Regions from separate parts of the Micromonospora sp. NPDC005367 genome, predicted to be linked through region 2. Evidence: riboswitches for the same ligand, from Rfam matches in the RefSeq annotation. Region 2 holds a riboswitch; the other holds the start of a gene.

Region 1 (14,556 bases), on a different contig from region 2:
CGGCCGGTGACGGGGCCGTACGAGGTGTCGGCGATCGGGCCGGGGTCGATGAAGCGTCGTTTCGAGAAGAGCCGCAACGCCGATCTGATGCGGGAGGTGGCCGACAAGACGGGCCTGTCGTTCGGGGTTCGCGGGGCGGACGACCTCACTCTGCCGGCCGCTCCGGAGCCGCAGCTACGCTACGCGGAACCACCGGGTAGCCCGAGCGTCTCGCCGTCGGGTGACCGGTCCGCCAGTCCCGGGTCGACCGGCTCAGGGACGTCTCCCAGCCCCTCCGGAGGTGGTCGATGATCGCGGTGATGGCGTTGCTCGCCGGTGTGGTTCTCGGGGTGTGGCTCGATCCCAGTGTGCCCGCGGCGTTGCAGCCCTACTTGCCGATCGCCGTGGTGGCGGCGTTGGACGCGGTGTTCGGTGGGGTGCGGGCGAAGCTCGACCGGATTTTCGACGACAAGCAGTTCGTGGTGTCGTTCATTTCGAACGTGCTGGTGGCGGCCTTGATCGTGTATCTGGGTGACCAGTTGGGCGTGGGTGGTCAGTTGTCCACGGGTGTGGTTGTCGTGCTCGGGGTCCGGATCTTCGGAAACGTGGCGGCGATCCGTCGGCACCTGTTCCGGGCGTAGGTTCTAAGCGATGAGCAGCAGCGAGGAGCAGAGCGAGACCGGTACGGGTTGGCCGCAGCCCGCGCCTCCGGAGCGTCCGGAGGGGCCGGGCGGGGAGCCGGATCCGCGGCCGGACGCGCCGGATCCGGACGAGCTGAGTCCGCTGGCGCCGCGGGAGGAGCCGGATCGGGACGAGGCTGGGGCGCAGCCGGCTGAGGACGTGTCGGTGGGGTTGCGCGGTGACCGTCCGGCGTTGGGTGGTTGGGTGCGTTCGCGGTTGTCGACGGCGAGTGTGATGATCGCCGCGTTGTTGGCGTTGCTGGGGTTCACCCTGGTGGTGCAGTTGAAGACGACGTCGACGGATCCGACTGCGGGTGCGACTCGGCAGGAGGACCTGGTGCGGATCCTGTCGGATCTGGACGCGCGGGAGAACCGGTTGCGGCAGGACATCGCCGGGCTGGAGGACAGTCAGCGTCAGTTGCGTTCCGGTGAGCAGGGTCGGCAGGCGGCGTTGGACGAGGCGACGCGGCGGGCGGACGAGTTGGGCATTCTGGCGGGCACGTTGCCGGCGACGGGGCCGGGTCTGACGGTGCGGTTCGAGGCGGGTGCCAAGTCGATTTCGGCGTCGCGGGTGTTGGATGCGGTGCAGGAGTTGCGGGGTGCCGGCGCGGAGGCGATGCAGATCTCCGGTGGGGATCGGGCGACGGCACGGATCATCGCGTCGACGTACTTCCTTGATGGGGAGAACGGTTCGTTGGTGGTGGACGGGCGGCGGTTGACGGGCCCGTACACGATCACGGTGATCGGTGATCCGGCGACGATGCGTACGGCGTTGAACATTCCTGGTGGGGTGGTCGCGTCGGTCCAGGGTGACGGCGGTAACGTGATCGTTGAGGATCGTGAGGCTGCCGAGGTTTCGGCGCTGCACGCGCCGATCAAGCTGGAACACGCCCGTCCGGTTTCCTGACCGGGTGTGGCCGCTGCGGGTGGGTGCCCGTAGCACGATGGATGAAGGACGCGTCTGTGATTCCTGAGGATCTGCGATACACCGCCGAGCACGAGTGGGTGGCGGGTGACGGCACCGGAGCGGTCCGGGTCGGCATCACGCACTTCGCGCAGGACGCGCTGGGTGACATCGTGTATGTGCAGCTGCCGGAGCCGGGTTCGGTGGTGGCGGCTGGTGATTCGCTGGGTGAGATCGAGTCCACGAAGAGTGTGTCGGAGATCTACGCCCCGGTGAGTGGGACGGTGGCCGCGCGCAACGAGGCGCTCGGCGACACCCCGGAGGTGATCAACACTGAGCCGTATGGTGCGGGTTGGTTGGTGGAGATCACTCCGGATGATCCGACGGCGGTGGACGGGCTGCTGACTGCGGGCGCGTACCGCGAACTCACCGGGAGCTGAGTTAGCTTGATCCGGTGCGTCTGTTGAGTCCGCGCGTCCGGTTGCCCTGCTTTTCGGCGCTGGCTAGGCTCGCCCAGTCGACCGAGAACCCAATAGTTGAGCGTTGCGGAATTGCCTTCCCGGGCACGGGGAGCCAGCCGCCGGGTGTGCGACTGCCCGGCGGCCAGACCCGCCATTACCCGACGCCGACCGAACAGATCCGTGAGGTGGTCCCATGACGCGCCCAGACGACGAGTTCCCCCCGCTCGACGTCACTTCGACGCTCAATCTCGGTTCACTCGACGAAGTGCTGGAGGGGCCGGACACCGATGTGGTGCCGAGCCGGATGTCCGGCTCGTTGCCGCCGGGAATGGCGCTGCTGGTGGTTCGTCGAGGCCCGAACGCTGGGGCCCGGTTCTTGTTGGATCATGATGTGACGACGAGTGGCCGGCACCCTGACAGTGACATCTTCCTCGACGATGTGACGGTGTCGCGGCGGCACGCGGAGTTCCACCGGGATGGTGGGACGTTCACGGTGCGCGATGTGGGGAGCCTGAACGGCACCTACGTGAACCGGGAGCGGGTCGAGGCTGCCACGTTGAGCAATGGTGACGAGGTGCAGATCGGGAAGTTCCGGGTGGTGTTCATCGCCGGTCCGCGTCCGGAGGAGGAGGCCGGCCGGGGGTGAACGAGCCTGCGGCCTCCACGTCACCGGGGGCGGCCCGGTCCCAGCCGCTGATGAGCATCGGTGAGGTGCTGGGTCAGTTGCGGGTGGATTTCCCCGACGTCACGATCTCGAAGTTGCGGTTCCTTGAGGCTGAGGGGCTGGTCGAGCCGCAGCGTACGGCGGCCGGTTACCGGAAGTACAGCTGGGACGATGTGGCGCGGTTGCGGTTTGTGCTGACCGCGCAGCGGGATCAGTATCTGCCGTTGCGGGTGATCCGGGAGCAGTTGGTCGAGTGGGATGCGACCGGTGCTGCCCCGGGTCGTTCCCGGCCGACGTTGGTGGCGGTCGGCCCGGGTGGTGAGGTGCCGGGTCGGGAGGCGGATGAGCCGGTCGAGTCGTCGGAGGTACGGCTCGGCCGGTCGGATCTGCTGGCTCGTAGTGGTTTGGACGAGTCGACGCTCGCGGAGTTGGAGCGGCTCGGTGTGGTGGTGTGTGATCCGCCGGGTTGGTACGACGGGGACGCGTTGATCATCGCTGGGGCGGTGGCGGGTCTGGCGGCGTACGGCTTGGAGCCGCGGCATCTGCGGGGTTATCGGACGGCGGCAGACCGGGAGGTCGGTTTGTTCGCGCAGTTGGTGGCGCCGTTGGTGCGGCAGAGTGATCCGGCGGCGCGGGCGCGGGCGGCGGAGACGGCGCGGGAGTTGGTGGCGTTGTCGCAGCAGTTGCACGCGGCGTTGGTGCGGGTGGGGTTGCGTTCGACGTTGGGCCGTTGAGGCGTCGTCGGGGCGGTGTGCGGAAAGATCTGTCCCGGGAAGCGTGTCGTAGGCTTGCTGGGGTAACCCCTTTCTGGCGCGGGCGTGGTGCGGGTAGCGCGTGGGACGGCCGTGTCGCGGTCCGTGTACCGTGCAGGGAAGGGTGCGGTGCGGCGTAGGTGACAACGACACGGAGGCGGCGGTGCGCGAGCTGAGCGTGGTCGGGGTTCGGGTGGAGCTGCCCAGCAACCAGCCGATCGTCCTGCTCAGGGAGGTCGAGGGGGACCGCTATCTGCCGATTTGGATCGGCGCGGTCGAGGCGACGGCGATCGCTTACGAGCAACAGGGGGTCAAGCCGGCCCGGCCGTTGACGCACGATCTTCTGCGGGATGTTCTGGCGGCGTTGGATGCGCCGTTGCGGGCGGTGGAGATCACTGAGCTCAAGGACAACGTGTTCTATGCCGATCTGTTGATCGGGGACGGGGTGCGGGTGTCGGCCCGGCCGAGCGATTCGATTGCGTTGGCGTTGCGGGTGGGGGCTCCCATTCGTTGTGCTGAGCAGGTCCTCAGCGAGGCGGGGATCGTGATCCCTGATGAGCAGGAGGATGAGGTGGAGAAGTTCCGCGAGTTCCTGGAGCAGGTGCGTCCGGAGGACTTCGCGGGCTGAGCGGGCGGTGGCCTGTTGGCGGGCTGTCCGTTGCGTGGCGTCACGGCGGGTGACGTCACGCTTCGTGTGTTGATCTTCCGTGTGGCTGCGCGGCGTGTCGCGGCGGTTTCTGCGCGGTAACTCCTCAAGGTCGCTATAGGGTTGCCGTGTCGAGGGGTCGCGTTCCGGAAACGACGCGGCACCGCACGGGCGGGGAGGTTGTCCGGATGCACGAGCTGCGGAATTCCGATCCGGGTACGGAACCTGACGAGCCGGGTGTGGCGGCGCCGTGGTCGGCGACGGACAGTGACGGTTCGGTGGGTTATCGGGGTGTGACGGCCTGCCATGCGGTGGGTATCAGTTACCGCCAGTTGGACTACTGGGCGCGTACGGGTCTGGTGGTGCCGAGTGTGCGGGACGCGTCGGGTTCGGGCACGCAGCGGTTGTATTCGTTCCGCGACCTGGTGGTGTTGAAGGTCGTGAAGCGGCTGTTGGACGCCGGGGTGTCGTTGCAGAACATCCGGAAGGCGATCGAGGCGCTGCGGTCGCGTGGTGTGGAGGACCTGGCGGGGATCACGTTGATCTCGGACGGGACGACGGTGTACGAGTGCCGTTCCCCGGAGGAGGTGGTCGACCTGTTGCAGGGTGGCCAGGGGGTGTTCGGCATCGCCATCGGTGGGGCGTTCAAGGAGATCCAGGGTTCGTTGTCGCACCTGCCGGCGGAGCCGGCGGCTGATGTGCATGCCGGTGAGCCGGCGGTGGCGCCGGAGTCGGTGGGCGACGAGTTGGCGGCGCGTCGGGCGCGTCGGCGGGTGGGTTGAGTTTCTGTTTCGACGGTAGGGCGTGGCGGGTGTGTCGGTGACGACGCGCCCGCTTCTTCGTGTGGCGTGGGTGCTGGGCGGTTGTGTTGTCGGGCGGGCGGGTCTGTGGTGCGCTTGTGTGACGTACGGTGTGTGCGACGCGCCGAGGGCTGTTGCAATTTTCGTGGTGACTGTCCGTGTAGGTAGCTGTGGGTTGTGCCGGATGGTCGGCCGTTCGGCGGAGTTGGTCCTCTTCCCGGGTGAGTTGGTCTCGGCGGTACGGATGACCCTGGTCAGGCGATCGGTCATTCCTCGTCTGCGGTGGTCAGCGGGGTTGAAGCGGCTGTCGAGGGTCGTTTTCGGCTGTCGTTCCGGTGTGGACCGCCAGCCGTCGGCGGTGACTGATTGTGGTTTTCCGATAGCCCAAAGTTGATCATTTAGTCGAGTTCTATGTCACCCTGCGTAGTGGACGGTGTCGGGAATCTGATAGGGGGGCGATGACCGGGGGCGCGTGACGCGCTATGGTCCCTGACGCGGTCGGCCCGGGTACGGGTGTCGCCCTGGGGGCGTCGCCTGCCGCGCCGGCGGACCGTTGCCCCTCCGCACCCCTCCACTTCGGAAGGAAAGACCGTGACCGTTACGGAAGAGACCACCCCCGTCTCGCACTACGAGCGGATCGGCGGTGCCAGCTCGGTGAAGGCCGCCGTCGAGCTGTTCTATGACAAGGTGCTCGCCGACCCGGAGCTCGCCGGTTACTTCACCAACGTGGACATGGTCGGCCAGCGCCGGCACCTGGCGCTGATGCTGACCGTGGTGCTCGGTGGCCCGAACGAGTACAGCGGCCGGGGGTTGGCCGAGGCGCACCAGCCGATGAACATCCCGGTCGAGCACTACGCGAAGGTCGGTGAGCACCTGATCGCGACGCTGACCGAGCTCGGCGTGCCGGTGGACGTGCTGACGCATGTGCACGAGGTGCTGGGCCAGGTGCAGGACCAGGTGGTGTCCGCCGGGAACCAGCCGGGCGCCTGAACGTGGACGTCGCACGGCTCAAGCAGAGTTGGTCCCTGGTCGCCGCGCACGGTGACCAGGTGCCGCTCTACTTCTATTCGACGTTGTTCCTGTCCCACCCCGAGACCCGGCAGATGTTCCCGACGAACATGGCCGGGCAGCGGGATCGGCTGGTCACCGCGTTGGCGCACATCGTGACCAACGTGGACCAGCTGGACCGGCTCGTCGGGTTCCTGAAGGATCTCGGCGCCGACCACCGCAAGTTCGCGGTACGCCCCGAGCACTACCCGGCCGTGGGTGAGGCGCTGGTCGCCACCTTGCAGCACTTCCTCGGCGAGCAGTGGACCGAGGAGCTGGCCCAGGACTGGACGGCCGCGTACGGGCTGGTGTCGCAGGTCATGATCGAGGCTGCGCAGGCGGCGGAGGCGGTGGCCCCGCCGTGGTGGGTGGCCGAGGTCGTGGCGCACGAGCGGCGGGCGTTCGACGTCGCGGTGCTGACCCTGCGACCGCAGTACCTGTTGCCGTTCGCGCCGGGGCAGTCGGTCGGGGTGTCGCACCCGGCGGTGCGGACGTGGCGTTACTACTCGCCGGCGAACGCGCCGCGGCAGGACGGCACGTTGGAGCTGCACGTGCGGGCCGCGCCCGGTGGTGTGGTGTCGTCGCGTCTGGTGTACGGCACGGCGGTGGGCGATCAGATCCACCTGGCCTCGCCGGTGGGCGACCGGTTGACGTTGTGGTCGGCCGGATCGAGTGATCTGCTGCTGCTGGCCGGCGGCACCGGCTGGGCACCGGTGAAGTCGCTGGTCGAGCAGGTCGCCGCGGAGGGAGCCGGTCGCCGGGTCGACCTGTATGTGGGCGCGCGTTCGCGCCTCGAGTTCTACGACACCGAGACGATCGAGAAGTTGGCCGCCTCGTTCCCGTGGTTGACGGTGACGTACGTGGTCGGTGCGGATCCGCAGCGGCCGGGCGAGTTCGTGCACGCGGCGGATCGGGCGCTGGCCGACGGCGACTGGCGGTCCCGGCACGTGTACGTGTGCGGCTCGGACGAGATGGTCAGCTATTCGGTGCGGGCACTGACCCAGGCGGGTTACCACGCGGGGCAGCTGCACCACGAGGGTCTCGGTAAGCACTGGTACGGGCCGGCGTGGCGGACGGCGCTGGACGCGTCCGCACCTGACAACTCCGGAGGCGCTCGGTGAACGTGAGTGGTGGACTTGTGCGTGTCACGGCCACGAACGAAAGGTCAGCCCGGTGAACGCAACCCCGATCAGCAGGTACGACGGGATGCAGCAGGTGTCCGGCGGTGTCCAGGTGCGGATGACGGCCGACCGGGTACGCCGGTGGGAGTTCTCGTCGGCGTCGTTCGCCCGCCGCGGCTACGACAACACCGACGTGGACCGGTTCCGGATGCAGGTCGCCGACGAGCTCGACCTGCTGTCGGCGCAGATCGCGAACCTCCGGGCGGAGAACGAGCGGCTCAACGACCGGGTGGAGCTGCACCGGCACGGCGTGATCCCGAGCAAGAACACCGGTGTGCAGGTGCCGGCGGCGAAGGAGGTGAACCTGCTCTCGGCGGCGCAGCGGGAGGCGGAGCAGATCATCGCCCAGGCGCACGACTACGCGCGTCGGGTCGCCGAGTACGCCCGCACCCAGTACGAGAGCTACATGCAGGCCGCGGTGGACGAGGCGAAGCAGGAGGCGGAGCGGGCGGTGAAGGAGTACCGCAGCAACGCCGGGCCGAGTTTCGACGACTCGGTCGCCACCCGGGAGGCCCTGCGGATCTTCGGCGAGATGATGATCTCGCACATGCAGGCCGCCGCGCGGCATCTCGACGACGGCAGTGAGCAGTTGGCGCGCACGATGGATCGGCTGGTCGGGCAGGCGGTGGGCGCCGCGGCGCAGCAGACCGCGCTGCCGCGCCACAATCAGCGCTGACACCGGTCGGCCGGAGCCGGGGAGCACCGATGCGCCGGCCGGCCGGTGCCCGGCCCGCGTGGGGCGCGGGCCGGGCAGGCTGCCGCCGCGGCGGGGTCAGTTCGCCGGCCGGTCGGTGACGGTGCTGACCGCCTCGGCGATCGGGGTGTTGCCGCCGACGAGTTCCAGGATCATCGCGGTGGTGGCCGGTGCGTGCAGCAGCGCGACCAGGACGCGGGCGACGTCGGTGCGGGTGACCGAGCCGCTGGGCACGTGCCGGGCCAGGGAGATCCGCCCGGTGGGCGGTTCGTCGACGAGTCGCCCGGGGCGCAGCACCGTCCAGTCCAGGTCGCGGGCGATGAGGTCGCCCTCGGCGGCTTTCTTGGCCCGCAGGTAGGCGGCGAACACCTCGTCGGTGCCGGGCCGCGGTTCACCTTCCACGCCCATGGAGGAGACCAGCAGGTAGCGGCGTACGCCGGCACGCTGCGCGGCGTCGGCGAGCAGGGCCGCGGCGGCCCGGTCGACGGTGTCCTTGCGTGCGGCGCCGCTGCCCGGTCCGGCGCCGGCGGCGAACACCACCGCGTCGGCGCCGGCGAGGTGTCCGGCGACCTCGGTGAGCTCCGCGTGTTCCAGGTCGCAGACGACCGGCTGGGCGCCGGCTGCGGCGAGCGCGGCGGACTGGTCGGGGTTGCGGATCAGGCCGACGGCGTGGTCGCCACGTCCGGCGAGTTCCCGCTCCAGCAGCCGGGCGATCTTTCCGTGTCCTCCGGCGATGACGATGCGCATACCCATCAACCTAGTGCGGTGTCCAGGATCGTTGGCGAGGTCCGGGCGGCGGTGGGCGTGGTGATGGATGCTGAGGCAGCATGGACATCGTGACGGAGATGATCGACGCGCTGGTCGACCGGGTGAGCGCCGGTGGCGTCGTGGTGTTGAGCGGCGCGGGGCTGTCGACGGAGTCGGGGATCCCGGACTACCGGGGGCCCAGTGGGGTGGCCCGCCGGCACACCCCGATGACGTATCAGACGTTCACGGGGGATCGGCTGGCGCGGCGCCGCTACTGGGCGCGCAGCCACGTCGGGTGGCGGCTGATGGCCCGGGCGTGGCCGAACGACGGGCACCGGGCGGTGGCCCGGCTGCAGCACGCCGGCTTGGTCGGTGCGGTGATCACGCAGAACGTCGACGGGTTGCACACGGCGGCGGGTAGTTCGGGTGTGGTGGAGCTGCACGGGCGCCTCGACGTGGTGGTCTGCCTCGACTGCGGCAACCGGATCTCCCGGGACGAGTTGGACCAGAGGCTGCGGGAGGCGAATCCGGATTTCGCCGCGCGGGCCGACGCGGTGAACCCGGACGGTGACGTGGAACTCGACGACGCGCAGGTGGCCGGGTTCCACGTGGTGGACTGCACGCTCTGCGGCACGGGGACGTTGAAACCGGACGTGGTGTTCTTCGGTGAGACGGTGCCGGCGGCGCGGGTGGCGCGCTGCTTCGCGTTGGTGGAGCAGGCTCGGCTGCTGCTGGTGCTCGGTTCGTCGCTGACGGTGATGTCGGGGCGGCGGTTCGTGCTGCGGGCAGCGAAGCTCGGCATCCCCGTGGTGATCGTCAACCAGGGGGCCACCCGCGGTGACGCGTACGCGGCGTTGACCGTGGACGCGCCGTTGGGTCGGGTGCTGCCCGCGCTGGCCGACCGGATCACCGATGCGACGCAGGGGGCGGCGACGGGGGTGTCCGCCGTCACACCGGTGGCCGCCGGCTGAGCTGCGCCGCGCGCGGCGCCGGGGCTGGGCGGGCCGGACCGGCCGGGCAAGATCACGAAACCGGGGTACGAAACCTGGGGGAAATCCGTGCGCTGGTAGCGTTGACCATGCCGGTAACACCCACGGGGGAGAGACCGCCCAGCTGTACCCGGGCGGCGCCGAAGGGGCAAATCCTCCCCGGAACCTCTCAGGCAAAAGGACCTCGTGGGCAGGCACTGTGGAGCGCTGCTCGGGCGCGACAGAGGGGGAGGCCGACCTGTCGACCTCGCCCCCCGGAGCGAAGCCCATGACCGCAGAGCAGTTCGCCACCCGTCACATCGGCCCCGGGCCTGACGACGAGCGCCAGATGTTGGAGACCGTCGGCTACAGCTCGATCGACGAGCTGATGGACGCGGCGATCCCCGAGGTGATCCGCTGGCACGGCACCCTGGACCTGCCGGACCCGGCGACCGAGGCGGAGGCGCTGGCCGAGCTGCGTGCCCTCGCCGCCCGCAACACCGTCGCCGTGTCCATGATCGGTTTGGGTTACCACGGCACGCACACCCCGGGTGTGATCCGCCGTAACGTGCTGGAGGACCCGGCCTGGTACACCGCGTACACGCCGTATCAGCCGGAGATCAGCCAGGGCCGGCTGGAGGCGTTGCTGAACTTCCAGACCATGGTCACCGACCTGACCGGGCTGGCCACCGCGAACGCGTCGATGCTGGACGAGGGCACCGCCGCGGCCGAGGCGATGACGTTGGCGCGCCGCGGGTCGAAGAGCAAGAGCAACGTGTACGTCGTCGACGCCGACGCGCTGCCGCAGACCATCGCGGTGATCACCAGCCGGGCGGAGCCGCTCGGCATCGAGGTGCGGGTGCTCGACCTGGACACCGAGCAGCTGCCGGGCGAGTTGTTCGGCGTGCACCTGCAGTACCCGGGCGCGTCCGGGGCGGTCCGGGACCACGCCGGTCTGGTCGAGGCCGCGCACGCCGCCGGGGCGCTGGTCACCGTCGCCGCGGACCTGCTCGCGTTGACCCTGCTACGTCCGCCGGGAGAGATCGGCGCGGACATCGCCGCCGGCACCACCCAACGTTTCGGTGTGCCGATGGGCTTCGGTGGGCCGCACGCCGGCTACCTGGCGGTTCGGTCGGGCCTGGAGCGGGTGCTGCCGGGCCGGCTGGTCGGTGTGTCGAAGGACGCGGACGGCAACCGGGCGTACCGGCTGGCGTTGCAGACCCGTGAGCAGCACATCCGGCGGGAGAAGGCGACCAGCAACATCTGCACCGCGCAGGTGCTGCTCGCCGTGATGGCCGGCATGTACGCCGTCTACCACGGCCCGGACGGGCTGCGGAAGATCGCCGAACGCACGCACGAGATGGCGGTGCGGCTGGCCTGCGGGCTGCGCGGTGGCGGGGTCGAGGTCCTCGACGTGCCGTTCTTCGACACGGTGACGGCTGTCGTGCCGGGCCGGGCCGCCGAGGTGGTGGCCGCCGCGGCCGAGCGCGGGGTGAACCTGCGGCTGGTCGACGCCGACCGGGTCGGTGTCTCCTGCGACGAGACGACCACCGGCGAGCACCTGGCCACGGTGTACGCCGCGTTCGGGGTGCCGGCCCCGCGGGGCGAGTTCGAGGTGGCCGTTCCGGTGGCGCTGGCCCGCACCTCCGAGTTCCTCACCCACCCGGTGTTCAACAGCCACCACTCGGAGACGGCGATGCTGCGCTACCTGCGCCGGCTGGCCGACTTCGACTACGCCCTCGACCGGGGCATGATCCCGCTGGGTTCGTGCACGATGAAGCTCAACGCGACCACCGAGATGGAACCGGTCAGCTGGGCGGAGTTCGCGCACATCCACCCGTTCGCTCCGGCGGAGCAGACCGCCGGCTACCGGGACATGATCGGCCAGCTGGAGGGGTGGCTGGCCGAGGTGACCGGCTACGACGCGGTGAGCGTGCAGCCCAACGCCGGTTCGCAGGGCGAGCTGGCGGGGTTGCTGGCGATCCGCGCGTACCACCGGGGGCGCGGCGAGGGGCACCGGGACGTGTGCCTGATCCCGTCGTCGGCGCACGGCACCAACGCCGCCAGCGCCGTGATGGCCGGCATGCGGGTGGTCGTGGTGGCGTGTGACGACGACGGCAACGTCGACCTGGTCGACCTCGACGCGAAGATCGACAAGCATCGGGACGCGCTCGCCGCGATCATGGTGACGTACCCGTCGACGCACGGGGTGTACGAGACGGGCATCGCGCAGCTGTGCGCGAAGGTGCACGACGCGGGCGGTCAGGTGTACGTCGACGGGGCGAACCTGAACGCGCTGGTCGGGTTCGCGAAGCCGGGCAAGTTCGGGGCGGACGTGTCGCACCTGAACCTGCACAAGACGTTCTGCATTCCGCACGGCGGTGGCGGGCCGGGGGTCGGTCCGGTGGCGGTGCGTTCCCACCTGGCGCCGTACCTGCCGGGGGATCCGGCCGGTGAGCGGGCCGACGGCACGCCGGCGATCTCCGCGGCCCGGTACGGTTCGGCGGGGATCCTGCCGATTCCGTGGGCGTACCTGCGGATGATGGGTGCGGCGGGGCTGTCCCGGGCCACCGGCGTGGCGGTGCTGGCCGCGAACTACGTGGCGGCGCGGCTGCGTAACCACTACCCGGTGCTGTACTCCGGCAACAAGGGGCTGGTGGCCCACGAGTGCATCCTCGATCTGCGTCCGCTGACGAAGGCGACCGGGGTGAGCGTCGACGACGTGGCGAAGCGGCTGATCGACTACGGCTTCCACGCGCCGACGATGTCGTTCCCGGTGGCGGGAACGCTCATGGTGGAGCCCACCGAGAGCGAGGACCTGGGTGAGCTGGACCGGTTCTGCGACGCGATGATCGCCATCCGGGCGGAGATCGACAAGGTGGGTGCCGGGGAGTGGCCGGCGGGGGACAACCCGCTGTCCAACGCGCCGCACACCGCGGCGATGGTCACCGGTGACGAGTGGCCGCACCCGTACCCGCGGTCGGTGGGCGCGTACCCGGCCGGGGTGGACCGGGCCGGTAAGTACTGGCCGCCGGTGCGGCGGATCGACGGCGCGTACGGCGACCGGAACCTGGTCTGCTCGTGCCCGTCGCCGGAGGCGTTCGAAGACTGATCGGGGCGCGCCGGGGTGGTCGTAGTGGCCGCCCCGGGCGTCGTCGACGAGGCTGTTGGTGTGGTCGACGACCTGTCGTGACGCTGTGTGGTCGCTCAGGCGACGAGGGCGTGTCGGGCGGGGCCGCGGTGCGGGGCGATGCAGCTGCCGTCGGGTAGCAGCTCACCGGTGTCCTCGAAGATGATGACGCCGTTGCAGAGCAGACTCCAACCCTGTTCAGGGAAGCAGGCGACGACCCGGGCGGCTTCCCGATCGACGGCGTCGGCACAGGGGCAGGTGGGTTGGTGCTGGCACATCGGGTTCTCCGGACTGTGGGGGCGCTGTGTCATGGTTCACATGACCAGTGACGCACAGTACCAAGCGAAAGTGGTCTGCATCGAGCAGGTCCACGCGGGCGAGTCGGGAATTCCGCTGAACGGACGACGAAGGATGGGCCAGACGGCGTGGATACCGTTCCGTTGGCAGAGATCGATGTTCCGGCGGCGCCGGCCGAATGCCGCCAGACGCTGGTGGAACGCGCCCGCTGGGAGTGGCGCCCGAGCGACGGCGGCGACCCGGCCGCCGGCGTGCAGGAGTTCCTCGCCGCCCACGGCCTGCCACTGGACGACCTTTCCCGCCCCGCGTCCGGCCATGACCCGGACGGCCCCTGCGGCGCCGCCCTGTACGTCTCGGCGGCCGCGGGCGCGCTGCTCATCGGCGCGCCACCCGGCGCGCCGAACCCGGCGCCGGCGCTGCCGGAGGTCGCCGTGGTGGTGTACGACCACGCCGACGCGCCACCACCGCCGTCCGGCGCCGGCCCCTGGCGGCTCGGCGACTGGCGGGAGAGCTGGACCGACGCCCAGCACGCCGCCGCCGTCGAAGCGGTCCGCGAGGCCATCGGCCGCGGCGACGTCTACCAGGTCAACGTCGTCGGGCACGCCGCCGCCGGCTACACCGGTGATCCGCTGCCGGCCCTCGCGCGGCTCGGCGCCCTGCCGGGCGCCCGCTACGGCGGCACCCTCTCCGGCGCCGGCTGGGCGATCGGCTGCGCCTCCCCGGAGACGCTGATCGAACTCACCGACGGCCGGCTCGTCACCCGGCCCATCAAGGGCACCCGCCCGGCCACCACGGCCGGCGCGCGGGAGCTGCGGGCCAGCGCGAAGGAACGCGCCGAACACGTGATGATCGTCGACCTGGAACGCAACGACCTGGCCCGCGTCGCCCGCACCGGCACCGTGCGGGTCGACCAACTTTTCGCGGTACGCCGCTGGTGCGACCTGTGGCAGGCCGAGTCGACGATCTCCGCGGCGGTCGCCGACGGGCTGGGCCTGGCCGACCTGCTGCGCGCGGTCTGCCCCGGCGGCTCGGTCACCGGCGCGCCGAAACGTGCCGCGCTGGAACAGATCGCCGCTGTGGAACCCGTCGGACGTGGCGCCGGCATGGGCGCGCTCGGCTGGGTCGCGCCCGGCCGTGTCGACCTGGGCCTGACCATCCGCACCGCCGCCGCCGACGGCGAACGGCTGCACCTGTGGGCCGGTGGCGGCATCACCTGGGGCAGCGACCCGCGGGCGGAGGTCGCCGAGGCCGCCGCCAAGAGCCGCCCGCTGCGCGCCACCCTCGCCGGCCGCTGACCCACGCCTTTCCCCACCGCCGGGCGTCCGGCTGGGGTCAGAGCGAGCTGTACGCGACCGGAAGCGCACCCAGAAAGGCCAGGGCCTCGGCGTCGCGGGATCCCGGCGGCGCGCTGTAGAGCACGAGGTGCTGGTCGCGGTCGGGGAGCGTGAGCGCGTCGCAGTTGACGGTGATCTCCCCGACGACCGGGTGACGGAAGGTCTTCGTGAGCACCGGCGTGGTCTGCACGTCGCGCCGCTGCCAGAGCTGGGCGAACTCGGGGCTGGCGTCGCGCAGCTCGGCGACGAGTTCGGCCACTGCGGGGTCGGAC
Region 2 (15,872 bases):
TGGCCGACCTGCTCGCCCCCGTGGTCGCCGACCTCGACCCGGACGACGTGCCGGCCCTCTGGTCGGCGATGCGGCGACGGTTGCGCAACGCCGGCCGGCCGGGCGTCGCCGGGCTGGCCCTGTCCGCCGCCGACTGCGCCGTCTGGGACCTGAAGGCCCGCCGCCACGCGCTCCCGCTGTCCCGGCTGCTCGGCACCGCCCGGCGACGGGTCCCGGTCTACGGCAGCGGCGGGTTCACCACCTACGACGCCGAGCGGCAGCACCGACAGCTCGCCGGCTGGGTGCACGAAGAGGGCATCCCCCGAGTGAAGATCAAGATTGGGGAGTCGTCGGGCGGCGAGGTGGGGCGGGATCTCGCCCGGATGACCGCCGCCCGGCGCACCATCGGCGACGACGCCGAGCTGTACGTCGACGCCAACGGTGCCTACCAGCGCAAACAGGCCATCCGGGTGGCCCGCGCCGCGGCGGAGCTCGACGTGCGCTGGTACGAGGAACCGGTGAGCTCCGACGACCTGGTCGGGCTCGGACTGGTCCGGGACCACGTCCGGCCCGACGTGGCGGCGGGCGAGTACGGGTACGACCTCGTCTACTTCCACCGCATGGCGCCCTACGTCGACTGCCTGCAGATCGACGTGACCCGGTGCGGCGGCATCAGCGAGTTCCTCCGGGCCGCGGCCGTGGCCGACGCCGCCGGACTGGAGGTGTCCGCGCACTGCGCGCCGCACCAGCACCTGCCGGTCGCCGCGGCCATCCCCAACCTGCGGCACGTCGAGTGGTTCCACGACCACGTCCGGATCGAGGCGATGCTGTTCGACGGCACCGTACCGGCCACCGGTGGCAGCGCGCCCGTGCCGCTGGAGGGGCACGGCAACGGCCTGACGTTCCGTGCCGAACGCGCGGAACCGTACCGGGTGGCGTGACCCGGTGGCGTCGGCCACCGCCCGGGGTCCGGCCTCAACCCACGTCGGTCTGCCCCAGCGCCATGGCCGTCTCCAACATCAGCGCGTGCACGAATGCCTGCGGCAGGTTGCCGCGCAGCTGCCGCTGGCCGACGTCGTACTCCTCGGTGTAGAGCCCCGGGGGGCCGCAGGCCGCGCGGTTGCGTTCGAACCACCGGTTCGCCGCCACCTGATCGCCGGCCCGCAAGGTGGCGAGCGCCGCCGCGAACCCGCAGAGCAGGAACGCCCCCTCCGCGTCGCCGAGCGGCCTGCGGTCCGGCCGGAACCGGTACAGGTAGCCGTCGCGCGCCAACTCGGCCAGCACCGCGTGCCGGGTGGCCTCGGTACGCGGATCGTCCGCGGACACCGCGCCACGGATGCCGGGCAGCAGCAGCGCCGCGTCGACCCGTTCGTCGTCGTACGCCCGCTGCCAGCGCCCGGAGGAATGAACACCGTGTGCCGCGACGTCGGCGAGGATCGCGTCGGCGAGTCCCGCCCACCGCCCCGCCACCGCTGTCGGCGCCACCCGGGCGGCGGCCCGGAGCCCGGCAACGCAGGTGAGCTTGGAGTGGGTCCACTGTCGGGCGGGCAACTCCCAGATGCCCGCGTCCGGCTCGTGCCAGCGTTCCTCGACGATCCGGGCGGATAGGTTCAGCGCCCGCCACGAGTCGGGTGGCAACCGGTCGTGTCGGGCCGCCGCCGCGAGCAGCAGCAGGATCTCCCCGAACGCGTCCAGCTGGAACTGCTGCCGGACCCAGTTGCCGACCCGCACCGGAGCGCCCGGATAGCCGGGCAGGAATTCCAGGTCGTGCTGCTGCGGCACCGGCCCGCCGGCGACGGTGTAGGCGGGCGCGAGCCGTTCGCCGTCGGCGAGCACCCGCGCGGTGAGGAAGGCGACCGCGTCGTCCAGCAGGTCGTACCGGCCGGTCAGGGCGGCGGCCTGCCCGGCGAACGACTGGTCCCGGATCCACGCGTACCGGTAGTCGTAGTTGCGCCCGGCGTGGGCCCGCTCCGGCAGCGCGGTGCTCGCCGCCGCCACCATCCCCCCGCCCGGACTGCTCATGCCGCGCAGCACCGCGTACGCGAAGGCGGCGTCCCGCCGCGCCCCACCGCCGGTCAGGTGCGGCATCGCCGCGCGCCAGCCCCGCTCGGTGATCCGCCAGAGCACGTCCGGGTCCGGTGGCGGTTCATCGAGCGGATCGGCCGACACCTCCAGCACCAGGTCGTGCCGCCCGCCCGCCGGTACGTGCAGCTCACCCTCGAGCGCCGCGTCGTCGGTCGGACGTAGCAGTTCCCCCTCGCTGTGCCGCACGTACAGATCACCCGTCCGGGCCGTCCACGAGCCGGCCTCGCGACGGATGTCCATCAGCGGGGCACGGCCGAAGTCGGCCCGGGGGTCGAGCCGGACGCGGACGACCGTGTCCCGGTCCAGCGCGCGGACCCGGCGCAGCAACACCAGCCGCCGGGGGTCGCCGGGGAAGAGCAGCGCCTCCCGGGCCTCCACGACGCCATCCGTGGTCACCCAGCGGCTCACCCAGATCAGTGACTCGGCCTCGTAGTGCCCACCCCAGACGAACCGCGGGCACGCGGGTGCGACCAGGTAGCGCCCGCGCCCACCCAACAGGCCGCTGAAGATCGGCGGATCGGCCCAGCCGGGGGCGCACAACCAGACCACGTCGCCGTCCGGGCCGATCAAGGCTCCGCGATGGCCGTCGGCGAGCAGGGCGTACTCGCGCAGCACCCGAGGGCCGCTGACCGGCGGTGACCGGGCTGGTTCCCCGTCGTCCGGCACGGCGCCCACCCCCTCCCGTCGCCCGCGCGCCGACTGCACGCGCTACCCGCTGCCGGCGGTTCCACACCCGGCTCGCTCGCCGCACTCGCGCTCGCCGCGCCGCGCCGACCGGTTCCGGCCGTGCCGACCGGTTCCGGCCGTGCCGACCCACGGCGATCGGCAGAGTTGCGAACCAGGCCGGTGCGGCACGGTCGTGCCGGCGGACAGCGGTCCGGCACACCCCGGAGCGTTGGCTGTTTCCACCTCCGAACCTCCGCAGCCTGGGCACAGTGGGTGAGTGGACGAGAGCGGTGGGGAGGTGAACTCGCAGCGCGCGTTCGGGGCCGGTGGACGGGTCGAGGTCGCCACCCACGGCGGCGTGACCCGCTCGGAGCTCTTCCTCGATCTGGTCTACGTCTACGCCTTCATCAACGTCACCCACCTCATGGCCGAACGCCCGGGCCTGGAGGGGCTGCTCCACGGCGGGTTGGTGGTGCTGCTCATCTGGCGCAGCTGGGCCGGGTACTGCTGGGTGGGGAACCTGGTCCGGCTCGACCGCGGTGCCATGCCGGCCGCCGTCTTCGCGGTGGCCGTCGCGATCCTGCTCGTCGCGGTCGCCATTCCGGAGGCATTCCTCGACGACACCTCCGGGTTGCTCGGGCCGCTCGTCTTCGTCGTCGGTTTCGTGGCGACCCGGCTGGGTTCCCTGCTGGTCGTGTCCCGCGCCCGGCAGACGGACCCGCGCTGGTCGTCCTATCCGGCCCGGCGCGCCTGGGTGCCGCTCGTCGGCAGCGCCCTACTGCTGTTGGGCGCGATCCTGCTGCCTCATCACCTACCGTCCGGGTGGGGCACTGAGAATTTTCAACTGGCGCTCTTCGCGGTCGCGATCGTCGTCGACTACCTCGGGCTGCGGGTGATCGGGACCGGGACGTGGCACCTCACGTCGGTACGACACTGGGCGGAGCGGCACAATCTGATCATGCTCGTCGCGCTCGGCGAGACGATCATCTCGATCGGAACGAGTCGTGGCTTCGGCAACGTCGTTCCCATCACGTGGTCCACGCTCGCCGGGGCGGCGCTCGGCCTTCTCGTCGTGGCGTTCCTGTGGTGGGCGTACTTCGACATCGCCTCGCCCGCCGGCGAACAGGCGTTGGAGTCCATCCCACCCGGATATCTGCGGTCGCGCCGCGCCCGCACCGCGTACACCCTGCTGCACCTGCCGATGATCGGCGGGCTGATCCTGGTGGGGTTCGGGCTCAAGAAGGCGCTCGGCGGGACGCCGGCCGATCAGGCGGAACACTGGAGCGGGCCGGACCTCGCGGCTCTCTACGGCGGCGTGTTCCTGTACCTGCTCGGACTGGTGGCGTTCGAGTGGACCACCGCGCGACGGATCGGCCGCGGCCCGGTGCTCGGCCTCGTCACGGTGGCACTGCTGATCGTGCCGGCCCGTGGCCTGACCGCTCTGGCGTCGCTCGCCCTCCTCGCCGGCGCCCTGGTCGCTCTGGTGCTCGCCCATGTGACGGTGTTTCGACGCCGCCACCGGCAGCTGCACCGCGACATCGAACTGGCGGCCGGTCGAGAGGTCGACGCCACTCCCGAGGAACTCTTCCTGGATCTGGTCTTCGTGTACGCGTTCATCCAGGTCACTGCGCTGATGGCGCGGAACCCGTCGGCGCTCGCCGTGTTCCAGGGGCTGGCTGTCCTGACATTGCTGTGGTGGTCGTGGGTCAACTACACCTGGTTCACCACCACGGTCCGCAGCGCGGGGAACGCGGTGCGGCTCGTCGTCCTCGCCGCGGTGGGGCTCACCCTGATGCTCGGCATCGCCGCACCCCAGACGTTCGAACCCGTCCCCGGTGGGCTGCCCGGGGCCTTGATCGTCGTGACCATGTACGCGGCGGTGCGCATCCTGCACCTGGTGGCGTTCTGGTGGGTGCTCCGGCACGACGTCGTCCTTCGCTCCATCGTCGTCCGGGCGGCCGTGCCGACCGGCGTGGGGATCGCCCTGCTGCTCTGCGCGGGGCTGACCGCAGCGATCGCGGGCGATTCGCTCGCGATGTTCGTCGCGGTGTGCTGGACCCTCGCCATCGTCGTCGACGTGGGTGGCGGCTACCTGATCCGGGCCCGCAACTGGCGGTTGCAATCCATCAACCGATGGATGGGTCGCTACAACCTGATCATTCTCATCGCGCTCGGCCAGGCGGTCATCTCCACCGGCATCGCCGCCGGCGACCCACCCGTCTCGATGTCCACCTTCGCCGCCGTCGCGCTCAGCGCCGCCCTGATCTCCGCGCTGTGGTGGACCTACATCGGCAGCGACGTCGTCGTCGGGCAGCGCTTCACCCAGCTCCGCAGCAGCGGCGAACGTGGCGCCCTGGCCCGGGACGCCTACGCGTACCTGCACCTGTTCCTCGTCATCGGTCTGGTGCTGGTCGCCTTCGGACTGCGTACGACCCTGCCGAGGCCGGGGCACGATCCGCACGTGGTGGTGGCGGTCGGACAGGTCAGCCTGGCGTGCGGTGTCGTCGTCTACCTCCTCGCCGACCAGCTCATCTGGCGACGCGCGAATCGTCCGATCGGCGGTCGGCGGGCGGCCAACCTGGTCGTCGCCGGGCTGGCCGCGGTGACGATTCTCCTCCCGATCATGTGGGCGCTGGCGGTCCTCACGGTGGCGCTGTTCGCCGCGCACCTGGTCGGACGCGCGTCCGTCCCGCCACCGGGCGCACTCGGCGAAAGAACATGACAGGCGGCCCGAACGTGATTCTGCTAATGGCGAGGAATGCATTTTCCGGGAATATGATCATCACGTGTCGGCCCCGGAGTAATGGCCGCCGCCGAGCCGAATTCAGGAGAGTGCACGTGTTGACGCCGAATACGCATCGCCAGATCGTCATGGCCGAACGTCCGTCCGGTCCCCTGGCGATGCGGCACTTTCGCAGTGAGGTCGTGCCGGTGCCGCCGCGCCCAGCCGACGCGGTGCTGCTGCGGAACATCTTCGTGTCCGTCGCCCCCGGAGCCCGGGCGGTGATGCAGGGGGCGGCCTACCGCCGACAGCTCGTCCCGGGCGAGGTCATTCCGAGTTCTGTCATCGCCGAGGTGATGACCGCGCCGCCGGGCGGCCCCGAGCCGGGAGGCATCGTCGGCGGGGAGGGGCTGGCAGGAGTACTCGGTCGTACCCACGTCCGAGATCTGGCCGTCGGTGGCAACAACGTCGGGCAGCTCGCCGTCCGGCTCGCGCCCGACCCGCCCGGCTGGCGAGCGGGACTTATTGACGATAGGATGATATAGCCAATAACAGGAATTGATCCGACGAGGATCGTCGCGGCGGTGGACTCGGCCACCGTTTCGGGTTGCCGACAGCGTTCGATCCCGCCCCGATACCATTCGTTCCGTGGGAACGAGCAGATATCATTCGCCGCGGCGCGCGGACGCCGCGGCGGCGACCCGGGCCTCGATCCTGGCCGCCGGGCGGGAGCTGTTCCTGCGCAAGGGGTACGCGGGCACCACCGTGCCGCAGATCGCCGAGGCCGCCCGGGTGGCCGTGCCCACCGTCTACACCAGCGCCGGCGGCAAGGCCGACATCCTGGCAGCGCTGATCGAGCCGATCACCCGCGATCCCGCGGTCGGCGAGACGCTGGCCGCCATCGCCGAGAGCGAGGACGCCGCCGAGATCATCACACTGCTGGGCGAGGGTGTGCGGCGGACCTACGAACGCCACTGGGACGTCGTCGTCGGGCTGTTCCCGCAGAGCCAGTCGGAGCCGGCCGCCGCCGAGGTGTACGAGCGGATCCTGCGCGCGTACCAGGAGGCCATCGGGGTGGTCGCCGACCGGCTGGTCGAGCTGGACGCACTGCGCCCCGGACTGGACCGTGCCGGCGCGCTCGACCTGCTCTGGTTCTACCTGGGGCAGGCGGCCTGGCCCACCCTCGTCCGGGACCGCGGCTGGTCGCTGGAGCGGGCCGCACGCTGGCTCACCGCCCAGGCCGTCGCCGCGCTACTGCCGCCGGACTGATCCGCACCTCTACTCGCCCTGGGTGCCGGTGTTCCCTGACGACCGGGGCGCGCTGCTCGACCAGCCGTACACCAGGTGGCCGCCGCGCACGGACACCGGCGGATCATGTTGGGCGCGTGGGGGCTGCGGGGTCCTCCGCAACCGCCCCCGCCACCGTCGCCGAGGCGTTCGCCGACGCGTTGCGGGCGGTCGACCGGTTCGACCTGGTGGTGTTCGCCATTCGCGACGGCCTGGCCGGCACCCCGGTGTACCGCGCTTTCGCGGACCGCTTCCCGGAAACCGCCCGGCGCCAGCCGGTTCGCCTTCGTCGTATTCTCGCCGTGTCACGCTGTTCCACGCCGAAATTCGGATTGGTTCGCACCGACCGGTACGACCGTCTGAGCGCACATTTCTGTGAGCGTTACCGGCAGGTCGGCAATCTGGTCACCGGCGACCTCGGGCGGCCGGTGTCCTGGCATCGAGCCGAGCGATCCGGGTTTCGTCACCTCCCGGGTCGTCATATTCTTGGCCGCGATGGCCGCGGCGGTGCTGCCGCGTCGGTAGATGATGATAGACCTCGATGTTGATGGTGTCGACGCTGCTGGTCCGGCTCCGTCTTGTTCTCGACGCGGCCACCCTGCGGTGCGGCCCGCGCGGACGCCGGTCGGCGCGGTCTGACGCTCGAGGCATAGTCCTGAGACGATCCCTATGATGGCGCATAGCGTGTTTCGGTGTCACATAAACATCGACATCGGGCGAACTGCCAGCCCGGCCTGACATGCGGTCGAGGGTTGACATTCGGCCGCCTTATGCGTTGGATCAAATATGCCGTTCGAGGAGCTGTAGGAGAGTCCTCCCCCTGGCCAAGGGAGGCGCCGAAGGAGCAACTTCCCCGGAAACTCACAGGCCCCAGTACTGCAGCTCCGAGGCGCCACTGGAGAGCAGCGGCGTGTGCCGCTCACCGAAGGAGGAACCCGGCGAGAGCCGGTGACACTCTCAGGTACACAGACAGTGGGGACGGAGGACGCCCGCCGCGTCCAATGGTCAGCCGGCTCATCGTCATGCCTCCGTACCCCCAGCCCTTCCTACCCACGCGAGCCGGTGACTCCGGATCGCTGGTCGTTCCTGGGCTTGTCGATGACCCGTCAACGGTGGCCGGTTGATCAGCTCTCAATCGAGGAGAGTTGCACATGTGCGAAACCGATCATCTCGACTCGTCCGGGTACAGCCGTAGGGACCTCCTGGGCCTGCTCGGCATGGCTGGCGCCGGGCTGGCGGTCGCCCCGGTGCTGACGTCGGACCCGGCACTGGCCGCCGCGTCCGACCTCGCGCTGGACCCGAACACGATGCCGTCCGATCTCGTCAACTACGAGGCGCCGACGAACCTGGCCGTCGACTCGCGGGCGAAGGACGCGGCCGTCTCCTGGATCGACCGCCAGGCGGACCGCATCGCCGGCCTGAACGATCGGATCTGGGAGTACGCGGAGCCCTCACTGGCGGAGTGGAACTCGTCGTGGGCCGAGGCGCAGTTCCTGGCCGCCAACGGCTTCACCATCGAGTGGGGTGCGGGCGGCATGCCCACCGCGTTCGTCGCCACGTTCAGTCACGGCACCGGCAAGCCGGTGATCGGGTTCAGCGGCGAGTACGACGCGCTGCCCGGACTGTCGCAGGAGAAGGGGAACCCGAAGCACAACCCGCTGGTCTACCACCATGATCCGTACGCACCGACGTACGGCTTCGGGCACGGCTGCGGACACTGCGCGCTGGGTGCCGCGGCCGCGGGCGCCGCAGCGGCGACGGCGGCGGCGATGAAGGCCCGCGACATCGACGGCACCATCAAGTTCTTCGGCTCCACGGCGGAGGAGCAGCTGGTCGGTAAGTCGGTCGCGGTGAAGGCGGGGGTCTACCGTGGCCTCGACGCCTTCGTCGACTGGCATCCGGCCAGCGGCAACAGCACGAGCTGGGGTTCGGGCAACGCGATGTACAGCGTCGCCTTTCACTTCCTCGGCACGGACGGGCACGGCGGCTCCCCACTGGAGACCCGGTCCACGCAGGACGCGGTCACGGCCATGGCGATGTTGACCGAGTTCCTTCGCGAGAGCGACCTGGCGCACACCGCTCGGATGCACCACGCCATCCGGCAGGCAGGGCAGGCGCCGAACGTCTTCCCGACGCTGTCCAGCATCTGGTACTACGCGCGGGAGGGTAGCCCGGCCCGCTCCAAGATCCTGATGGACAAGATCGTCAGGTGTGCCGAGGCGGCCGCACTGGCCACCGGCACCCGGATGGAGCACCGCATCATGGGCGGGGTATGGAACAAGCTCGGCAACAAGCGTGGCGCCGAGCTGATGTACGCCAACATGACGCAGATCGGCGCGCCGACGTTCTCCGAGGCCGACCAGCGCTTCGGTAAGGCGCTGCAGAGGTCGAACGGCTCGGCGGAGACCGGATTCTCGAGCGCGATCAGTGAGCTCCGACCTCCGGCGCCGGTCTTCATGGGGGGCGGCTCGACCGATGTCGCCGACATCAGCTGGCAGGTGCCCACCATCTCGATGGGCACCGCACACCAGCCCGGGGGCACGAAGAACCACTCGTGGCACCACACCGCCACCGCCGCCGCGAACTCCGGGCACGTCGCGATGATGGCCGCCGCCAAGTACCTTGCGGCGACCACCGTCGATCTGCTCACCCAGCCGACCATCCTGGCCGAGATGAAGGAGGAGTTCGACCGGCGCACTTCCAAAATCAAATGGAAGAGCATGCTGCCGGACAACTACCAGTTGCCGCTCTACGAGCCGCCGAAGTGGTTCCTGGAGCGGACCCGGCAGTCCTGGCCGCCGCGCGGCGTCACGTGGCCGCCCAAGCGGATCGTCTCGACCGAGTCCGCTCCCGATCTCGGGCCGGACCTTCCGCCGTCGAACCTGCCCCCGCTCGAGTAGCGCCGGCAGCGCCGCCCGGCGCGAGGCCGCGAACTGCGGCAACAGCCGCGCGTAGCGTTCGATCACGGGCTCCCGGTGTGGTGTCGCGGCCCGCCGGCACCACACCGGTCCCGGCCCACCGTCGGACGCAGCGAAATGATCACGGCGACGCCGTGGCTCCGCCCGCCGAGCTGCCGGCACCCTCATGCCGGCGCGGATCGGCCGCGGCGGACCGGAGCCGGGATCGTCGGTGGTGACGGCCGGGACGCAGCGTTTCGGCGCGTACGCCCTCGCTCCCGATTTAGGCTGACCATGCCGTGACGCGGCGCCCGAGGATGCCGGGCAGGCACCTCCGCGGCCGATCCGGCTCGCCCGAGTCAGCGACCACACGTGCGGGCGGAGGTGTCCCCGCCCTGGCCCGGGCAGTGCGGGCGTGCCGGCGGACACCGTGCGCCGACTCCGCCAGCGGCGGTGGAAGGAGATCGCCGTGACCATGCGGATCCCCGCGCTCGACGTCCAGCGTTGGGTGAACTCGCCGCCGCTGACCCTCGACGAGCTGCGCGGCCGGGTGATCCTGATGGACATCTGGGAGTACACCTGCATCAACTGGATCCGCACCGCGCCCTACGTCAAGGCTTGGCACCGGGAGTACGCCGACCGGGGCCTGACCGTCATCGGCCTGCACGCGCCGGAGTTCGAATTCGGCAAGCACGCCGAGAACATCGACCGGGGCATCCGGGAACACCGGCTCACCTATCCGATCGCGCTCGACAACGACTTTCGGGTCTGGGACGGCCTCGGCAACCTCGCCTGGCCGGCACGGTATCTCTTCGACGCGGACGGGAAACGCGCCGCCCGGTGGATCGGCGAGGGCGAGTACGACCGTACCGAGGCGGTGCTCCGGCAGCTTCTCGTGGACCGGGAGCCCGACGTCGAGCTGCCGTCGGTGACCGCCGAGGCGGCGACCTTCGCGGCGACCGCGCCGCCCTCGTACGCCGACGTGACGGAGGAGACGTACCTCGGCGTGGACCGGCGGCTGCCCGGCGCCTTCAACCTGACCGGAAACTGGCGGGACGGTGGCGACCACGTCGAACTGGGCAGCGGCGCGGGCGAGATCGCCCTGCCCTTCAACGCCGGCGAGGTGAACCTCGTCGTCGAGCCGGGGCCCGCCGGCCCGGCCATCCTGCGGGTGCTGCTGGACGGGCGACCGATCAGTGACCGGCGCGGCGCCGACGTCGACGTGGACGGGACAGCCCGGGTCGACCGCCCGCGCATGGTCCGGCTCGTCGCCCGCGCGTCACGCGACGATCACCTGCTGACGGTCACCGCCGATCAGCCCGGCTGCCGCGCGTACGTCTTCACCTTCGGCCCCTGACGAAGGATCGGCCGGGCGGAGAGCCGACGTGGTCGCGGCGGAGCTCGTGGCCTCCGCCGCGCACCACACCTGAACTACCGGCGGGGGACCCGGCCGACGGCCGCCAGACCGGCACTACGCCGGGGGTCATCGGTGAAGTACTGCGGGTCGTCAGGGGCGGGCCGCCACAGCGGCAGCCACACCAGGCCCGGCTCGACGAGATCGAGGCCGGTGAAGAACCGCTCGAACCGCGACCGCGAGCGCAGGCCCAGCGGGGTCTCGGTCCGGTGTTGGTAGATGTCGTGGGCGACGTCGAGTTCGTCCTGATCGTGTCGCACGTCGTCGGTGGTGGCGTGCGACGCGACGAGGTGACTTCCCGGCGCGAGCGCCGCGCGGAGCTGGTCCACCGCGCCGTACGCGACGTCGTCGTCGGGCACGAAGTGCAGGACCGCCGCCAGCAGCAGGCCGACCGGCTGATCGAAGTCGAGCAGCTCCGTGACCTGCGGATGCGTGAGGATGGCCGCCGGCTCGCGGAGGTCGCCCCGGATGGCGGTCGCGAGCTGATTGTCCTTGAGAAGATCCAGGCTCTCCGCCACCGCGACCGGGTCGATGTCCACATAGACCACCCGGGCATCCGGCGCGACCTGCTGAACGATCTCGTGGACGTTGCCCACGGTGGGGATACCGGAGCCGATGTCGAGGAACTGCCGCACACCGGACTCGGCGAGGTAGCGCACGGCACGCCCCAGGAACGCCCGGTTGGTCCTGGCGAGCTGCGGCCCCAGCGGAAGCACCCGCATCATCGCCTCGGCGGCTTCGCGGTCCGCCGGGAAGTTGTGTGTGCCGCCGAGATAGTAGTCGTAGATCCTGGCCGCGGTCGCCGGCCTCGTCCCGCCGTCGGTCGCACCAACCATGCCGGCCCCTTCCGTAGGTAGCGCACGGTTCCTCGGGCTTCGCCTCCGCGATCTCCCGCCGGGTAGTGCGCGACCCGCCGCCCCGACGGCGTCCACATAGGAGGCACCGCGACCCTACCCGTCGGGTGGGCCTCGGCGCAGCCCCGGCGGCCGCTGCCCGGCCCGGGCCGGGCGACCCCGTGCCCCGGTTTAGTTTCCCGGGTACGCACGATGCTTCTCGCCGGGCCGCCCGGCCCACGGCCGTGCCGGTCGGGGTCAGTTGGCCAGGACGCCGCCCTCGACGGTCAGTTCCTGAGCGTTGATGCCGCCGTTGCGCAGGAGGAAGTCGGTCGCGTCGACGATCTCCGCCATCGTCACCAGCCGCCCGATCGGGGTGCGGGCCACGTGCGGGTGGTCGGGCATGTGACGCCACTTCGGACTGTCGCCGACGATTCCGGAGTGCAGCGCGTTGACCCGGTGCGGAGCGAGCTCGACGGCCAGCGTCTTGACCAGGCCGCTGAGGCCGGCGTTGTGGGTCGTGACCATGGTGGACCCCGGGTACGGACGGTCCTTGGCCACCCCGCCGAAGAGCACCACCGAGGCGCCGGGGCGGAACCGGTCGCGCAGGACCCGTACCGTCTCGGCGTAGCCGACCAGCTTGATGGTCACCGAGGTGACGGCCGCCTCCACGTCGAACTCGGCAAGGGTGTTCGGCGTCTGGCTCGTCGCGGTGATGACCAGGTTGTCGACCTCCGTGACGTCGGCGAACGCGGCGGCGATGCTGCCCGGCTGAGAGAGGTCGGCGCCCAGCCCGCGGGTGTCTCCGCCGATCTCCGCGGCCACGGCCTCGGCTCGTGCCTTGTCCCGGCTGGTGATGATGACGGTGTCCCCGCGGTCCGCGAAGTGCTGCGCGATGACGCGGCCCAGTCCGTTGCTTCCGCCGACAATGATGGACGTGCTCATTTAGCCCTTTTCCTCCCACCGGTCATACCTTGATCGGCAATTACAGACCGTAGCGCGTGCCGGGGTCGGTTCCGCTGGACGGTGTGGTGACCGCCATGCGTGGCCGGGGCCACAGCTTGGTGCGCGTCACCTCGAGCGGCTCCAGGTGTCGCTGGAGCTGACCGGTTGCGCCAGGTACGCGACCGCCCGCTGAAACAGGCTCGCCCGGGGTGCCGGCTGCGGCGCCACGGGCGAGGCCCGACCGGGGGACAGCTCAGTCGAGCACCGACTCGCCACCCGGGTAGGCGAACGACGCGCGCGGTGAGTAGAAGCCCCAGACGATTTCCAGCGGCTCGGCCGGACGCAGCGCGTACACCGGGTGGTCGGGCTCGAGGAACTCCAGTGACTCGACCTCGAAGGGGTCGACGGGCTCCGCCACGAACGGGTAGTTGCCGCTGACGAACCTTCCGTCCAGGCGGGTGAGGTAGCGCAGCTGTCCCCGGTTCACGGCGTCGCCGGCGCGGCCGACGCGGGCCGTCGTCCTGATCACGGGTACGCCGTCCGCCTCGGTGGTGGCGACCAGCCGCCTGCCCCGTACCTCGATGGTGGTGGTTCCCGCGGTGGCCGGCACCCCGCGGGCGGTGGCGTACGCGCGGACGACCGGACTCGAGTTGAAGTAGTGCGTCCACCATCGGCCGGGGGTGATCCCGTCGGGCGCATCGAGGCCGGACAGGTCCGGTCCGATGTAGGTCAGGGAGTAGGCGCCGAAGCCGGAGGTCTGCCCCGGATCGTCGACGACGTACTGATTCATGAAGACCTGACGGTTAGGGGCCGCCTCGAGCCCGTCCGGCACGAGGGCGGCCACGGCCTCGGGGTCGGCCGGTGTCCAACCGAAGTAGAGCATCCTGCTGTTCACGACGAGCTGTGGAGCGACGAGTTCGGTCACGAGGAAGCCCCTTCCACGCGGCATCGATCGATAGTCGCGACGCTACGGAGCGGGCTGCCCGGCAGACAACGACGGATTACCGACATGCGGCCGGTCCGTCGGCGACCGGGCCGCTCCGTCGGGCCCCGCCGATATCCGACCATTGTGGAATCAGGGCGGCCCGGACGCGCGGTCGATCCAACGCTCCGCCCGGGACAGGTGCGTCATGTACAGCGGTGAGGTTCTCTACTTCACCAGATGGCAGGGCGCCGGCCGGTTCAGCTGGGGCAACTGTGGCTGACCGGCCGTCGGCCCGGATCCGCTGACCCGCCGTCACCCGACGGGAGGCACGAGCTCGGGGGCGCCCCAGGCGTCGGGCACGGGCAGGCCGGCCTCCCGTCGGGCCATCACGGCGGCGCCGACCTGTGCGGCCTGCGCGCCGAAGGCGGAGCGCAGCACCGGGGGCGGGTTCCGCCAGGCGAGCGCCGCGCGCAGGGCCTCGCGTACCGGGTCGAAGAAGAGCGCGCCCGCGTCGGCCAGCCCACCACCGAGGACGATGCGGGCCGGGTCGAGGGTCAGGGTGAGGGTGGCCAGGGCGGTTCCCAGCGCCTGGGTCGCGTCGTCCCAGACCGTGCGGGCCACCGGGTCGGTCGTCACCGCGTCGGCGATGGCCCGGCTGTCCGATCCCGGCGTTCCGCCGAGCCGGGCGTAGCGGCGGGCCAGCCCGCCGGCGGAGGCGTACACCTCCAGGCACCCCCGCTGACCGCAACTGCACGGCTCCCCGCCCGGGTGGACCGGCATGTGTCCGACCTCGCCGGCCGAGGCCGTCGCGCCCGACACCGGCACGCCGTGTACCACCACGGCGGCGGCGATGCCGGTGCCCAGCGGTAGCAGGAGGAAGTTGTCGAGCCCGCGAGCCGCTCCGGCCACCGCCTCGGCGACGCCGGCCGCGCGCGCGTCGTGCCCGACCGCCACCGGCAGCCCGAGGTCGTCCCCGATGAGGGCGCGCAGCGGCACGTCGCGGAACCGGAGGTTGGCGGCGTACCGCACCACCCCGTCGACCTCGTCGACGATGCCCGGCGTGACCACACCGATCGCGGCCGGTGTGACGCCGAGGGCCAGCGCGTCGTCGCGCAGTCGCAGGCACAGGGACCGGACGGCCTTGACCGGGTCGTCGTCCGCCTGTGACGGCACGACCAGCGAATGCCGGAATCGGCCGTCCTCGTCGACCACGGCCCCCTTGATGGTCGTCCCGCCGACGTCGACGGCGAGGACGCACCGGCCTTCGGGCTGAGTCACGCGATCACCCGGTCACCACGGCGAGGCCCGCGGTGAAGTCGCGGTCCAGGGGGAACATCGGTCGCACCACGTTCTGGTACGGCAGCCGCACGAGGTCCTGGTCGACACCACCAGGTGTCAGCGCCAGCAGCCAGTCCCCGGCCGCGTCGAACAGTTCGGGCTCGAGATAGCCGATCTTCACCACGACGACGTCCACCGTGTCGACCGCGACCCCCAACCGGGTGTACGAGCTGAGCAGCCGGTACTGCATCCGGCGGGACGTGACGAAGACGCTGAGACCGCCGACCCGAACGCTGACGCACCGTCCGCCGTCGGGATCGTCGGCCACCGCCTCCAGGATCCCGTCGAGCGGGAGCGGTCCCGGATCGCGGGAGTCGATCCGTCCGCCGACCGTCACCCGGACCGGAGAGCCGAGCGGCTGGTCGGCGACCTGTGCCACCGCCTCGGGGTCGACCAGCGAGGCGAACACGGCCCGGCGCGAGCCGTCGCGGATCTCGGGGCGGGCCAGCATCCGTTCGAGGGCGAAGGTGACGTCGTCGGCGCCTCCGGCGCCAGGGTTGTCGCCCGAGTCGCTGATGAAGAACGGTCGCCGGGCCGGGTCGGCGACCGCGGCCAGGGCTGTGTCGAGGCACTCGTCCATCGTGCCGGTGGGGGCGACGAAGGCGAACTCCTCACGGGCCGCCCAGAAGTGACCACCGAGCTCACGGGCCGCGTCGGCGGCGGCAGTGGCGTCGGTGCCGGTGACCACGATCGCGCCCTGGCAGCGCGGCTGGTCGGCCCAGGCGAACCCGATCCAGATCGCCGCGTCCACGATGCCGTCGCGGGCCTCGATCTCGGGGAT

Evidence for each region. A riboswitch is a leader RNA that binds a small molecule or an ion and turns the genes downstream of it on or off. The one in region 2 is predicted to bind glycine.
Region 1: linked by a shared signal. The riboswitch ahead of gcvP (aminomethyl-transferring glycine dehydrogenase) and the one ahead of ABZS42_RS03065 (amidohydrolase) in region 2 are both predicted to bind glycine.

Annotation. Positions count from the first base shown of each region.
Region 1 is NZ_JBEXFP010000053.1:1,496-16,051, reverse strand. Features, by position in the region: gene ABZS42_RS27085 (DUF881 domain-containing protein) at 1-291, shown strand, start outside; gene ABZS42_RS27080 (small basic family protein) at 288-620, shown strand; gene ABZS42_RS27075 (DUF881 domain-containing protein) at 631-1,566, shown strand; gene gcvH (glycine cleavage system protein GcvH) at 1,623-2,003, shown strand; gene ABZS42_RS27065 (FHA domain-containing protein) at 2,218-2,670, shown strand; gene ABZS42_RS27060 (MerR family transcriptional regulator) at 2,721-3,422, shown strand; gene ABZS42_RS27055 (bifunctional nuclease family protein) at 3,604-4,068, shown strand; gene ABZS42_RS27050 (MerR family transcriptional regulator) at 4,275-4,868, shown strand; gene ABZS42_RS27045 (group 1 truncated hemoglobin) at 5,478-5,876, shown strand; gene ABZS42_RS27040 (globin domain-containing protein) at 5,879-7,054, shown strand; gene ABZS42_RS27035 (cell division protein DivIVA) at 7,107-7,790, shown strand; gene ABZS42_RS27030 (NAD(P)-binding oxidoreductase) at 7,887-8,555, opposite strand; gene ABZS42_RS27025 (NAD-dependent protein deacetylase) at 8,636-9,526, shown strand; glycine riboswitch at 9,642-9,739, shown strand; gene gcvP (aminomethyl-transferring glycine dehydrogenase) at 9,813-12,635, shown strand; gene ABZS42_RS27015 (DUF5999 family protein) at 12,731-12,931, opposite strand; gene ABZS42_RS27010 (chorismate-binding protein) at 13,007-14,245, shown strand; gene ABZS42_RS27005 (helix-turn-helix transcriptional regulator) at 14,283-14,556, opposite strand, start outside.
Region 2 is NZ_JBEXFP010000003.1:54,194-70,065, reverse strand. Features, by position in the region: gene ABZS42_RS03095 (enolase C-terminal domain-like protein) at 1-920, shown strand, start outside; gene ABZS42_RS03090 (glycoside hydrolase family 15 protein) at 955-2,730, opposite strand; gene ABZS42_RS03085 (low temperature requirement protein A) at 3,008-5,452, shown strand; gene ABZS42_RS03080 (hypothetical protein) at 5,569-5,997, shown strand; gene ABZS42_RS03075 (helix-turn-helix domain-containing protein) at 6,101-6,721, shown strand; gene ABZS42_RS03070 (hypothetical protein) at 6,838-7,287, shown strand; glycine riboswitch at 7,625-7,722, shown strand; gene ABZS42_RS03065 (amidohydrolase) at 7,891-9,639, shown strand; gene ABZS42_RS03060 (redoxin) at 10,112-10,993, shown strand; gene ABZS42_RS03055 (SAM-dependent methyltransferase) at 11,068-11,886, opposite strand; gene ABZS42_RS03050 (SDR family oxidoreductase) at 12,142-12,828, opposite strand; gene ABZS42_RS03045 (hypothetical protein) at 13,082-13,777, opposite strand; gene ABZS42_RS03040 (ROK family protein) at 14,066-15,031, opposite strand; gene ABZS42_RS03035 (M81 family metallopeptidase) at 15,036-15,872, opposite strand, start outside.